Regions from separate parts of the Pseudomonas sp. m6p genome, predicted to be linked through region 1. Evidence: predicted binding sites of a transcription regulator. Region 1 holds the regulator's gene; each other region holds the start of a gene.

Region 1 (3,273 bases):
GCTCGACACCGCACGGTTGTCCGTGCTGCTGCGTGACAGAAAACCGTCGACCCGGCGCGCCAGTTCGCGGAACTCTTCAGCCCCGACTTCACGACGCATGAAGCGGCCCCAATCGGTGCTCAGCGCCTGGGCTTCTTCAGCCAGGCCATTGACCACCGGGGTGGCGCTTTCCACCAGATCCATGGTGCGGTTGGCCGCGGCTTCGGTCAGCTTGACCACATAGCCCAGGCGTTCGGTGGCGTCGGTGATTTGCGACACTTCCTCGGCCTGTGGCATGTGCGGATCGATCTGGAAGTTGACGATCGCACTGTGCAGTTCGCGTGTGAGCTTGCCCACTTCCTGATACAGGCCACGGTCACGGGTCTGATTGAGCTCATGGATCAGTTGCACAGCGTCGCCGAACCTGCCTTTTTCAAGGCTCTCGACCAGTTCGACCGCGTGTTTTTTCAGGGTCGATTCGAAATCGCCCTGTGAAGATTCGTTATGCTCCATAGCTCCCCCGCGCGTTCATCAGCCGATGCGTTCGAAAATCTTCTCGATTTTTTCTTTCAGCGCCTGAGCCGTGAAAGGTTTGACCACGTAGCCGTTCACGCCGGCCTGGGCCGCTTCGATGATCTGCTCGCGCTTGGCTTCGGCAGTCACCATCAGCACGGGCAGGTGCTTGAGTTTTTCATCGGCACGCACGTGGCGCAGCAGGTCGATACCGGTCATGCCCGGCATGTTCCAGTCCGTTACCAGAAAGTCGATGCTTCCGCTGTTGAGCACCGGAATGGCAGTGGTGCCATCGTCGGCCTCGACGGTGTTGGTGAACCCCAGATCACGCAGCAGGTTCTTGATGATCCGCCGCATCGTTGAGAAGTCATCAACGATGAGGATTTTCATGTTCTTGTCCAATTCGACCTCCAAGCAGTCTTAAACGCGCCCAGCACCTGGACGCGCCATTTCAATCAATCCGGCAAAGCACTCGATGACTGTCTGGAGCACAACAGAGCAAGACCGGTGCCGTTCATCACCGCACCAGCCTCGTTCGCAGTGTCCCCACACTGCCTTCAGCGCGCTCGCCACTCCCCCAAACGCCCCCGCAAACGGGCCGCGCACTGGCTGTGTAACTGGCTGACCCGCGATTCACTGACGCCAAGGACTTCACCGATTTCCTTGAGGTTCAGTTCTTCGTCGTAGTACAGCGCCAACACCAGTCGCTCACGCTCCGGCAAATTGGCAATCGCGTCCGCCAGCGCAGCCTGGAAGCGTTCATCTTCCAGATCGCGTGACGGCTCAAGATGAGCACTGGCGCCATCCTCGTGCAGCCCTTCGTGTTCGCCGTCCTGCAGCAGATCGTCGAAACTGAACAGCCGGCTGCCCAGCGTGTCATTCAAAATCCCGTAGTAATCATCGAGACTCAATTGGAGTTCGGCCGCAACCTCGTGATCTTTAGCATCACGGCCGGTTTTAGCTTCAATTGAGCGAATTGCGTCGCTGACCATACGGGTGTTGCGGTGAACCGAGCGTGGTGCCCAATCCCCTTTGCGCACTTCATCGAGCATCGCGCCGCGGATCCGAATGCCCGCGTACGTTTCGAAACTGGCGCCTTTGCTGGCGTCATATTTGGTCGAGACTTCGAGCAGGCCGATCATCCCGGCCTGAATCAGGTCTTCAACCTGCACACTCGCCGGCAAGCGCGCCAGCAAGTGATAGGCAATGCGCTTGACCAGTGGCGCGTAACGCTCGATCAACTCGTACTGCGCGTCACGTGCCGATTTCTTGTAGTAGTTCATACCGCTGGCGGTCATAACACAGGCCCTGCCGTTTGCTGCACGAGGCGCTCGACGAAAAACTCAAGGTGCCCACGCGGGTTGGCAGGCAGCGGCCAGGTATCGACCTTCTGTGCGATCGCCTTGAACGCCAGCGCGCACTTGGAACGCGGAAAGGCTTCATAGACCGCTCGCTGCTTCTGCACTGCCTTGCGCACGCTTTCGTCGTACGGCACCGCGCCGACGTATTGTAAGGCGACGTCGAGAAAGCGATCCGTGACCTTGGTCAACTTGGCGAACAGATTGCGCCCTTCCTGCGGACTCTGCGCCATGTTGGCGAGGACGCGGAAGCGGTTCATGCCGTAGTCGCGGTTGAGCAGTTTGATCAGCGCGTAGGCGTCGGTGATCGAGGTCGGCTCGTCGCAGACCACCAGCAACACTTCCTGCGCGGCGCGCACGAAACTGACTACCGAGTCACCAATGCCCGCAGCGGTGTCGATCACCAGTACATCGAGATTGTCGCCGATGTCGCTGAAGGCCTGAATCAGACCGGCATGTTGCGCCGGGCTCAGGTGCACCATGCTCTGGGTGCCGGAAGCGGCCGGCACGATGCGGATCCCGCCGGGGCCCTGCAACAGCACGTCGCGCAGCTCGCAGCGGCCTTCGATTACATCGGCCAGCGTGCGTTTGGGGGTCAGTCCCAGCAGAACGTCGACGTTCGCCAGCCCCAGGTCAGCGTCCAGCAGCATGACCCGACGGCCAAGCTCTGCCAGCGCCAGAGACAAGTTCACTGACACGTTAGTCTTGCCGACGCCACCTTTGCCGCCGGTCACCGCGATCACCTGTACGGGATGCATGCTGCCCATGTTATTTCTTTACCTTGTCTTGCATAGACGGAGGCCACATTACTGGCTGCGCGTTCACAACCGGAACAATGCATGGCAGACCATCGATGTAGGTACAAAAACTGTTCATTACCTCAGCCAACCTGCTTGGTCGGGCTGTGGTAGATATCAGCGAACATGTCAGCCATGGCTTCTTCGCTGGGTTCTTCCTGCATTTGCACGCTGACGGCGCGGCTGACCAACTGATGACGGCGCGGCAGATGCAGATCATCCGGAATCCGTGGGCCATCGGTCAGGTACGCGACCGGCAGTTCATGACTGATCGCCAGGCTCAACACTTCGCCAAGGCTGGCCGTCTCATCCAGTTTAGTCAGGATGCAGCCGGCAAGCCCGCAACGCTTGTAACTGTGATAAGCGGCGGTTAGAACCTGTTTCTGGCTGGTGGTTGCCAGCACCAGATAATTTTTTGAACGGATGCCACGCCCGGCCAGACTTTCCAGCTGCATGCGCAGCGCCGGATCGCTGGCCTGCAGGCCGGCGGTATCGATCAGCACCACGCGTTTGCGCAGCAGAGGGTCCAGCGCCTGAACCAGCGATTGGCCCGGATCGACGTGGGTCACCGGCACGTTGAGAATCCGCCCCAGGGTCTTGAGTTGCTCCTGCGCACCGATGCGGAA
Region 2 (3,273 bases), 1.3 Mb from region 1:
TCAGCGTTGCATCGACGATGGTGCCCTGGCGCAGCGACAGGCCGCGGTCGCCCAGATAGCCATTGATGACAGCGAGGATGCCGGCCGCCAGCTCGTGTTTCTCCAGCAAGCGGCGGAAGTTGAGAATGGTGGTTTCGTCGGGGATGCGCTCCAGGTTCAGCCCGGCAAACTGGCGCAGGATCGTGGTTTCGTACAGCGCTTCCTCCATCGCTGGATCGCTGTAGCCGAACCAGTTCTGCAGCAGATGCACACGCAGCATCGCCATCAACGGGTAGGCCGGACGGCCACCTTCACCTTTCGGATAATGTGGCTCGATCAAAGCAATCAAGCCCTTCCACGGCACCACCCGATCCATCTCGATCAGGAACAACTCCTTGCGGGTTTGCTTGCGCTTGCCAGCGTACTCGGCGTCGGCGAAGGTCATCTGCTTCATCGGGAAACTCGGTGGGTGGGGTCGCGGTATTTTGCCAAATCAGAAAGTCTTTTTCAGAGTTTCCTTAGCAATGCGGCAAATAATGCGCGCGGATAAACTTTTCGTACGTCTCGAATTTCTTCCGCGAGATTGGCGGATGTTTCGAATCCTACAAAAGAATAGAAGGCGATCAATGCCGCGCCCAAAACGGCTAACATCGGGCTGATCCCCGGCTTGAACTCCAGGCTGCGACCCAATTCCGCTTCGCCTGTACGGAAATACCAAGCAGCGGCAACAACGACCAAAAGAAGACCCGACAGCTCAATGACTGTCATCACCAGGTTGGCTCCCAAAGACTCTCTAATTCCCCTCGCATTTAAGAGCGCGATAACGAGAAGGAACAGTAGGGCTGCGATGTGAGGCGATACACGGATGAACGCCGCTAGGTAATCACCCGCAAACGCCAGCGATAAACCCGCCGCGCTCGTAACAGCTGCCGATAGCATGCAAAAGCCAACGAGAAAAGAAATGAGCGGAGACCGGAACGCCTTTTCTGCGAAAACCGATGCGGCGCCCGCGTGAGGATATTTTGTCACCAACTCTGCGTAGGAACCTGCAGTAAGCATCGCGAAAAACAGAGCGATGAGCAGGGGCACCCATATTGCGCCACCTACCTCGCCCGCAATTGTCCCGGCGAGCGCATAAACGCCCGCCCCGAGTACATCGCCGAGAATAAACAGAAAAAGCATAGGGCCAGTGACGGCGCGACGCAGGGAGGTCTTGGGGGGCGTAGTCTTCACGTTCAACTTCCTGGCTTGAGGTTGCGACAGCCGATCAGTGGGCTGATAGCTAGGTGGCTTTACTCTCAAGCAATGGAAATTCGCGTATCACTAAAGTTCACATATCTTGCCAAAGTGACGGGGGGAATACGCCGCCTCTACAAGCAGAATAGGGCTTCAAAATCGCCCTCGAACTCAATAAAAATCTATAACAAAAAAGGCCGTGGCGGGCCTTTTTCGTAATCAAACTAAAATCACTTAGTCAACCTAGACTGACCTTGTCGGAGCCGCGTCCGGCTACCAAGACCTTTTGCTACGCCGACCTCTTTCAGGAGGATTCGCGATGCCAAATCATTCCTGATCCCTTCCCTACTATTCAAGATCAATCAAAACCAATTCGCGTGAGACCGCCATCATGGAGCTCACCCTATGTGTCAAGCAGCGTGGAACGGTTTAGGTTGGAAGCAATGGGCGTAGTACGCTGGAAACGATCAGCAAGAACGAAGATTTCATCGATATGACTCTCGCGATGCTCATGGCACCGGAGTGATCTACATCATGATCCGTATGCCTAACCGTGCAGCCGCACTGTGCCAAACCCATGGGATTCCCAAGGCACCGTTAAAGGCAGCCTAAAAGCGGGGGCTTTCAATCAGTTACCGAATCATCACTGATCTGATTGACCTTTTTAGTACCTCAGGGCGTGTATCGCCATTCGGGACATAGAACATCACAAATCGCTCGTGTAGCTCAAACTGCTCGAGGTGGCCACACCTCAATACACTTAACACAACCTATTGTTATTAAAGTTTTTTTTGCGATACCCACTAACCTTTTTCTAGTATCTGCCGATGGCATTCTAATTGGACATAAGAGGCATCGGGAATGAGAAACAATCAACCAGTAACGCAGCGCGAAATTGCGCTAGCTCCTCAACAAAAGCTCATCTCAACGACAGATGTCCGAGGAGTTATTACTTATTGCAATGACTCCTTCGTCGAGATCAGCGGTTTCGACCGAAGCGATCTGATTGGCGCCCCTCAAAACATCGTCCGCCATCCTGATGTTCCATCTGCAGTCTTTGCGCATATGTGGAGCGCTCTTAAGCAAGGCAACCCGTGGATGGGGATTGTCAAAAACCGTTCTAGGAATGGCGATCACTACTGGGTGAACGCTTACGTAACACCAATTTTTGAAGGCAGCCAAGTCGTTGGCTTTGAATCGGTCAGAGTCAAACCGACCGTTGAGCAGATCCGACGCGCAGAATCCCTTTACCGGCGCATCAGCCAGGGAAAACCCGCCATTCCCACTCGAGACAAGTGGCTGCCTGCCCTGCTGGACTACCTGCCGTACCTTGTTATGGGTCTGGTGGGCACTTTGAGCGGTCTACTTCTCGACGCATCCGTAGCTATTGTCGCCACAATAGGCACATCCGCTCCGCTCGGACTGATGACCTCTCGTTGGCAAAAGCAAGGAACAATGCGCCTGTTGCAGATGGCTGAGCCCTCTACTTCTGATCAACTTATTGCACAGATGTACAGTGATCAGCACGGGGCTCAAGCGCGTTTGGAAACAGCCTTTGTGAGCCAGGCTGCGCGTCTGAAGACCTGTCTCACACGCCTGCAAGACACCGCAGAGCAACTCAGTGGGTTAGCCGGGAGATCCGACATACTGGTCTCTGACAGCTCACGTGGACTTGATCGCCAGCGCGTCGAGACCGAGCAAGTGTCCGCTGCAGTCAATCAGATGGCGGCGACCACACAAGAAGTCGCGAGCCATGTCCAGCGCACCGCTGACGCCACCCAGGAGGCTAATCTGTTGACCGGACGCGGACGCGACATTGCCCGAGATACCCGCGAAGCGATCCAGCGCCTCTCTGCAGTGGTGGGTGAAACTGGGGAGACCGTCGCGCAGTTGGCCAAGGACAGCAACGAAATCGGAACAGTGGTCGACGTAATCAAAGGTATTGCCGATCAAACCAACTTACTGGCACTGAATGCCGCGATCGAGGCCGCGCGCGCTGGCGATATGGGTCGAGGCTTCGCTGTAGTGGCCGACGAGGTACGTCAGTTGGCACAGCGC
Region 3 (3,273 bases), 2.9 Mb from region 1:
CTCGGTGATCCTGCTGGATGAGGTCGAGAAGGCGCACCCGGACGTGTTCAACATCCTGCTGCAAGTGCTGGAGGATGGACGCCTGACCGACAGCCACGGACGTACGGTGGATTTCCGTAATACCGTGATTGTCATGACCTCGAACCTCGGCTCGTCGCAGATCCAGGAACTGGTCGGTGACCGTGAGGCGCAGCGTGCAGCGGTGATGGACGCGCTGACCAGTCACTTCCGTCCCGAGTTCATCAACCGGGTCGACGAAGTGGTGATCTTCGAGCCATTGGCGCGGGATCAGATCGCCGGCATTACCGAGATCCAGCTGGGCCGTCTGCGCAGTCGTCTGGTCGAGCGCGAGCTGAAGCTGGAACTGAGCCCGGAAGCGATGGACAAGCTGATTGCCGTGGGTTACGACCCGGTGTATGGCGCACGTCCGCTCAAACGTGCGATCCAGCGCTGGATCGAAAACCCGTTGGCGCAGTTGATCCTGTCAGGGCATTTCCTGCCGGGCGACACGGCAACCGGCAAGGTCGTGAACGACGAAATCGTTTTCGACTGAGCGGTAAAGCCAGTGAAATAAGGAAGGCCTCGCTTTGCGAGGCCTTTTTTTCGTTAGGCTGTTGAACTCTAAGGAAAAGGCTTGTAAAGTGCGCCCCGCAGTCAGTCACCCGCAGCATCTCAGCTCACTGAGCTGAAATCTGAAATAAGTTGCAAATCATTAACTTGAAAGCGATTTAGGGGGTTGACAGAGGTGTTCTAGGTTGTAGAATAGCGCGCCTCAGACACACGAACGCAGCGATGCGAACGACGTCTAAGAGCTGTAAGTTTCACCGTTGTAAATTGAAATATGTAGTTCCGTGATAGCTCAGTCGGTAGAGCAAATGACTGTTAATCATTGGGTCCCAGGTTCGAGTCCTGGTCACGGAGCCAATTTCAAGCCGGGGTATAGCGCAGTCCGGTAGCGCGCCTGCTTTGGGAGCAGGATGTCAGGAGTTCGAATCCCCTTACCCCGACCATTTTTGGGTCGTTAGCTCAGTTGGTAGAGCAGTTGGCTTTTAACCAATTGGTCGTAGGTTCGAATCCCACACGACCCACCATTTTTGAAACCAGGTAACACTGGGATCGAATCTTAAGATCAGAGGCCAAAAGCGCTGATCGAAGAAGGCGATCTTTGAAAGGTCGCCTTTTTTTTACCGGGGTATAGCGCAGTCCGGTAGCGCGCCTGCTTTGGGAGCAGGATGTCAGGAGTTCGAATCCCCTTACCCCGACCATATTAAAAATCCTCGTATCGAAAGATACGGGGATTTTTTTTGTCCTCGCGAAAGACAATTCCCTTCAAGTCATCGTACAACTTGCCGATAGCCCGCTAACGAGAGGGGACTGCCGCTGTTCGCCCCTTCAATCTGGCCAATACAAGAATAAGGGCGTTCGTCATGTTGCTTCGTCAGTTGAATATTGCTCCCCGTGCCGCATTGGGTTTTGCCCTGATCGCGGTCCTGGTGGCGCTGCTTGGGGTATTCGCCTTGGGGCAGATGTCGAGCATCCGTGACAGTGAGGTCGCGGTAGAGAGCCAGTGGTTGCCGAGCATTCGCGGCGGTGACGAGATTCGCGAGCTGATGTTGCGGATCCGCACGATTTCCCTGCGCATGGCCCTTGATCAGGATCCGCAGAACATCGCGACTTACCGCAGCCAGATGGACACCCGCGACAGGGAACTGAGCGAGAAGATCGCCGCCTACGACAAACTGGTCACCACGCCGGAAGGCCAGCAGCTCTATGACCAGTTCAAAAAAACCTTCGCTGCCTATCGCACCGGCATCGCGCAATCCTTCACCCTGGCCGATCAAGGCAAGCGTAACGAACTGACCAAACTGTTGCTGATTGATATGAAGACCGTGGTCGATGGCTCCGGCAAGCAGCTCAATGACCTGGCGGATCTGTTCGCCAGACAGGTTGCTGCGGAAAGCCAGAAATCCGCTGACCACTACCAGACCTCGCGCACCATCGTCAGCCTCTTCATAGCGCTGGCGGCGCTGGCTACGGTGGCGCTGGCGATGTTGCTCACCCGCAGCATCGTCCGTCCGCTGAGCAGCGCCGTCAGCGCTGCCGAAAGTGTGGCTCGGGGCGACCTGACCCGGCCGATCGAAACCCACGGTAACGATGAAGTCAGCCGTTTGCTCAAGGCGCTGGCAACCATGCAGCAGAACCTGCGGGAAACGCTGCAAGGCATCAGCGGTTCGGCCACGCAATTGGCCACCGCTGCCGATGAGCTCAACGCGGTGACGCTCGACAGCACACAAGGCCTGCAGCAGCAGAACAACGAAATCGAACAGGCAGCGACGGCGGTCAATGAAATGACCACAGCCGTTGAAGAAGTCGCTCGCAATGCCGTGTCGACATCCGATGCCACCCGCCAATCCAGTGAGTCGGCGCAACTGGGGCAGGCGCGGGTCATTGATACCGCATCGGCCATCAATGCGCTGGCCAGCGACGTGCAGCACACCGGCGAGTTGGTGCAATCGTTGGCCAACCAGTCACAGGACATCGGCAAAGTGCTGGATGTGATCCGTGCCATTGCCGAGCAGACCAACCTGCTTGCGCTCAACGCCGCCATCGAGGCGGCCCGTGCAGGGGAAAGTGGACGAGGTTTTGCGGTGGTCGCCGACGAAGTGCGGGCGCTGGCCTATCGCACCCAGCAATCGACGCAGGAGATCGAGCAGATGGTGCAGGGCATGCGCAGTGGTTCAAGCCTGGCGCTGGACTCAATGCAGGCCAGCGCTGCACGGGCCACGACCACACTGGCATTGGCCGAGCGCGCCGGGGAAGCGCTGGAAACCATCACCGCTTCGGTGCATGAGATCCATGAGCGTAATCTGGTGATCGCCAGTGCCGCCGAAGAGCAGGCGCAAGTCGCGCGGGAAGTGGATCGTAATCTGGTGAACATTCGCGACCTGTCGGTCCGTTCGGCGACGGGTGCCGATCAGACCCGTGCGTCGAGCCAAGAACTGTCGCAATTGGCCAACGCACTGCAAGGCATGGTGCGCCGCTTCCAGCTCTGATGAGCGGTGATCGATTGCAGGAATGAGCCTGCTGATTTTGTGAGCTGCACAAAACAATATGGGAGCGTGGCTTGCCCGCGATAGCGGCGGATCAGTCGACATCATCGCCGACTGAGCGACCGCTACCGCTGGCAAGCCAGCTCCCACAAATTTTGGTTTTAGTGCAGTTTCAGGCGTGGCTCGGTACCGCGACCGATCTTGCTGCCCAGCATCAGCATCG

Evidence for each region. The regulator FliA, encoded in region 1, starts transcription of late flagellar genes. The targets are predictions, from matches to a motif close to CTAAAGTTTNNNNNNNNNNNGCCGNTAA.
Region 2: ACYZUM_RS10445 (methyl-accepting chemotaxis protein) is a predicted target of FliA. The motif match lies at 2,019-2,046, and genes of this name have one in related genera.
Region 3: ACYZUM_RS21730 (methyl-accepting chemotaxis protein) is a predicted target of FliA. The motif match lies at 1,329-1,356, and genes of this name have one in related genera.

Annotation. Positions count from the first base shown of each region.
Region 1 is NZ_CM147084.1:976,978-980,250, reverse strand. It holds gene ACYZUM_RS04610 (protein phosphatase CheZ) at 1-492, opposite strand, end outside; gene ACYZUM_RS04605 (chemotaxis response regulator CheY) at 511-882, opposite strand; gene fliA (RNA polymerase sigma factor FliA) at 1,050-1,790, opposite strand; gene fleN (flagellar synthesis regulator FleN) at 1,787-2,617, opposite strand; gene flhF (flagellar biosynthesis protein FlhF) at 2,731-3,273, opposite strand, start outside.
Region 2 is NZ_CM147084.1:2,306,287-2,309,559, forward strand. It holds gene ACYZUM_RS10430 (IS5-like element IS1384 family transposase) at 1-433, opposite strand, end outside; partial or broken gene ACYZUM_RS10435 (APC family permease) at 499-1,161, opposite strand; partial or broken gene ACYZUM_RS10440 (hypothetical protein) at 1,528-1,741, shown strand; gene ACYZUM_RS10445 (methyl-accepting chemotaxis protein) at 2,077-3,273, shown strand, end outside.
Region 3 is NZ_CM147084.1:4,776,601-4,779,873, reverse strand. It holds gene clpB (ATP-dependent chaperone ClpB) at 1-553, shown strand, start outside; tRNA gene ACYZUM_RS21750 (tRNA-Asn) at 849-924, shown strand; tRNA gene ACYZUM_RS21745 (tRNA-Pro) at 934-1,010, shown strand; tRNA gene ACYZUM_RS21740 (tRNA-Lys) at 1,016-1,091, shown strand; tRNA gene ACYZUM_RS21735 (tRNA-Pro) at 1,189-1,265, shown strand; gene ACYZUM_RS21730 (methyl-accepting chemotaxis protein) at 1,428-3,053, shown strand; gene ACYZUM_RS21725 (NAD(P)/FAD-dependent oxidoreductase) at 3,212-3,273, opposite strand, start outside.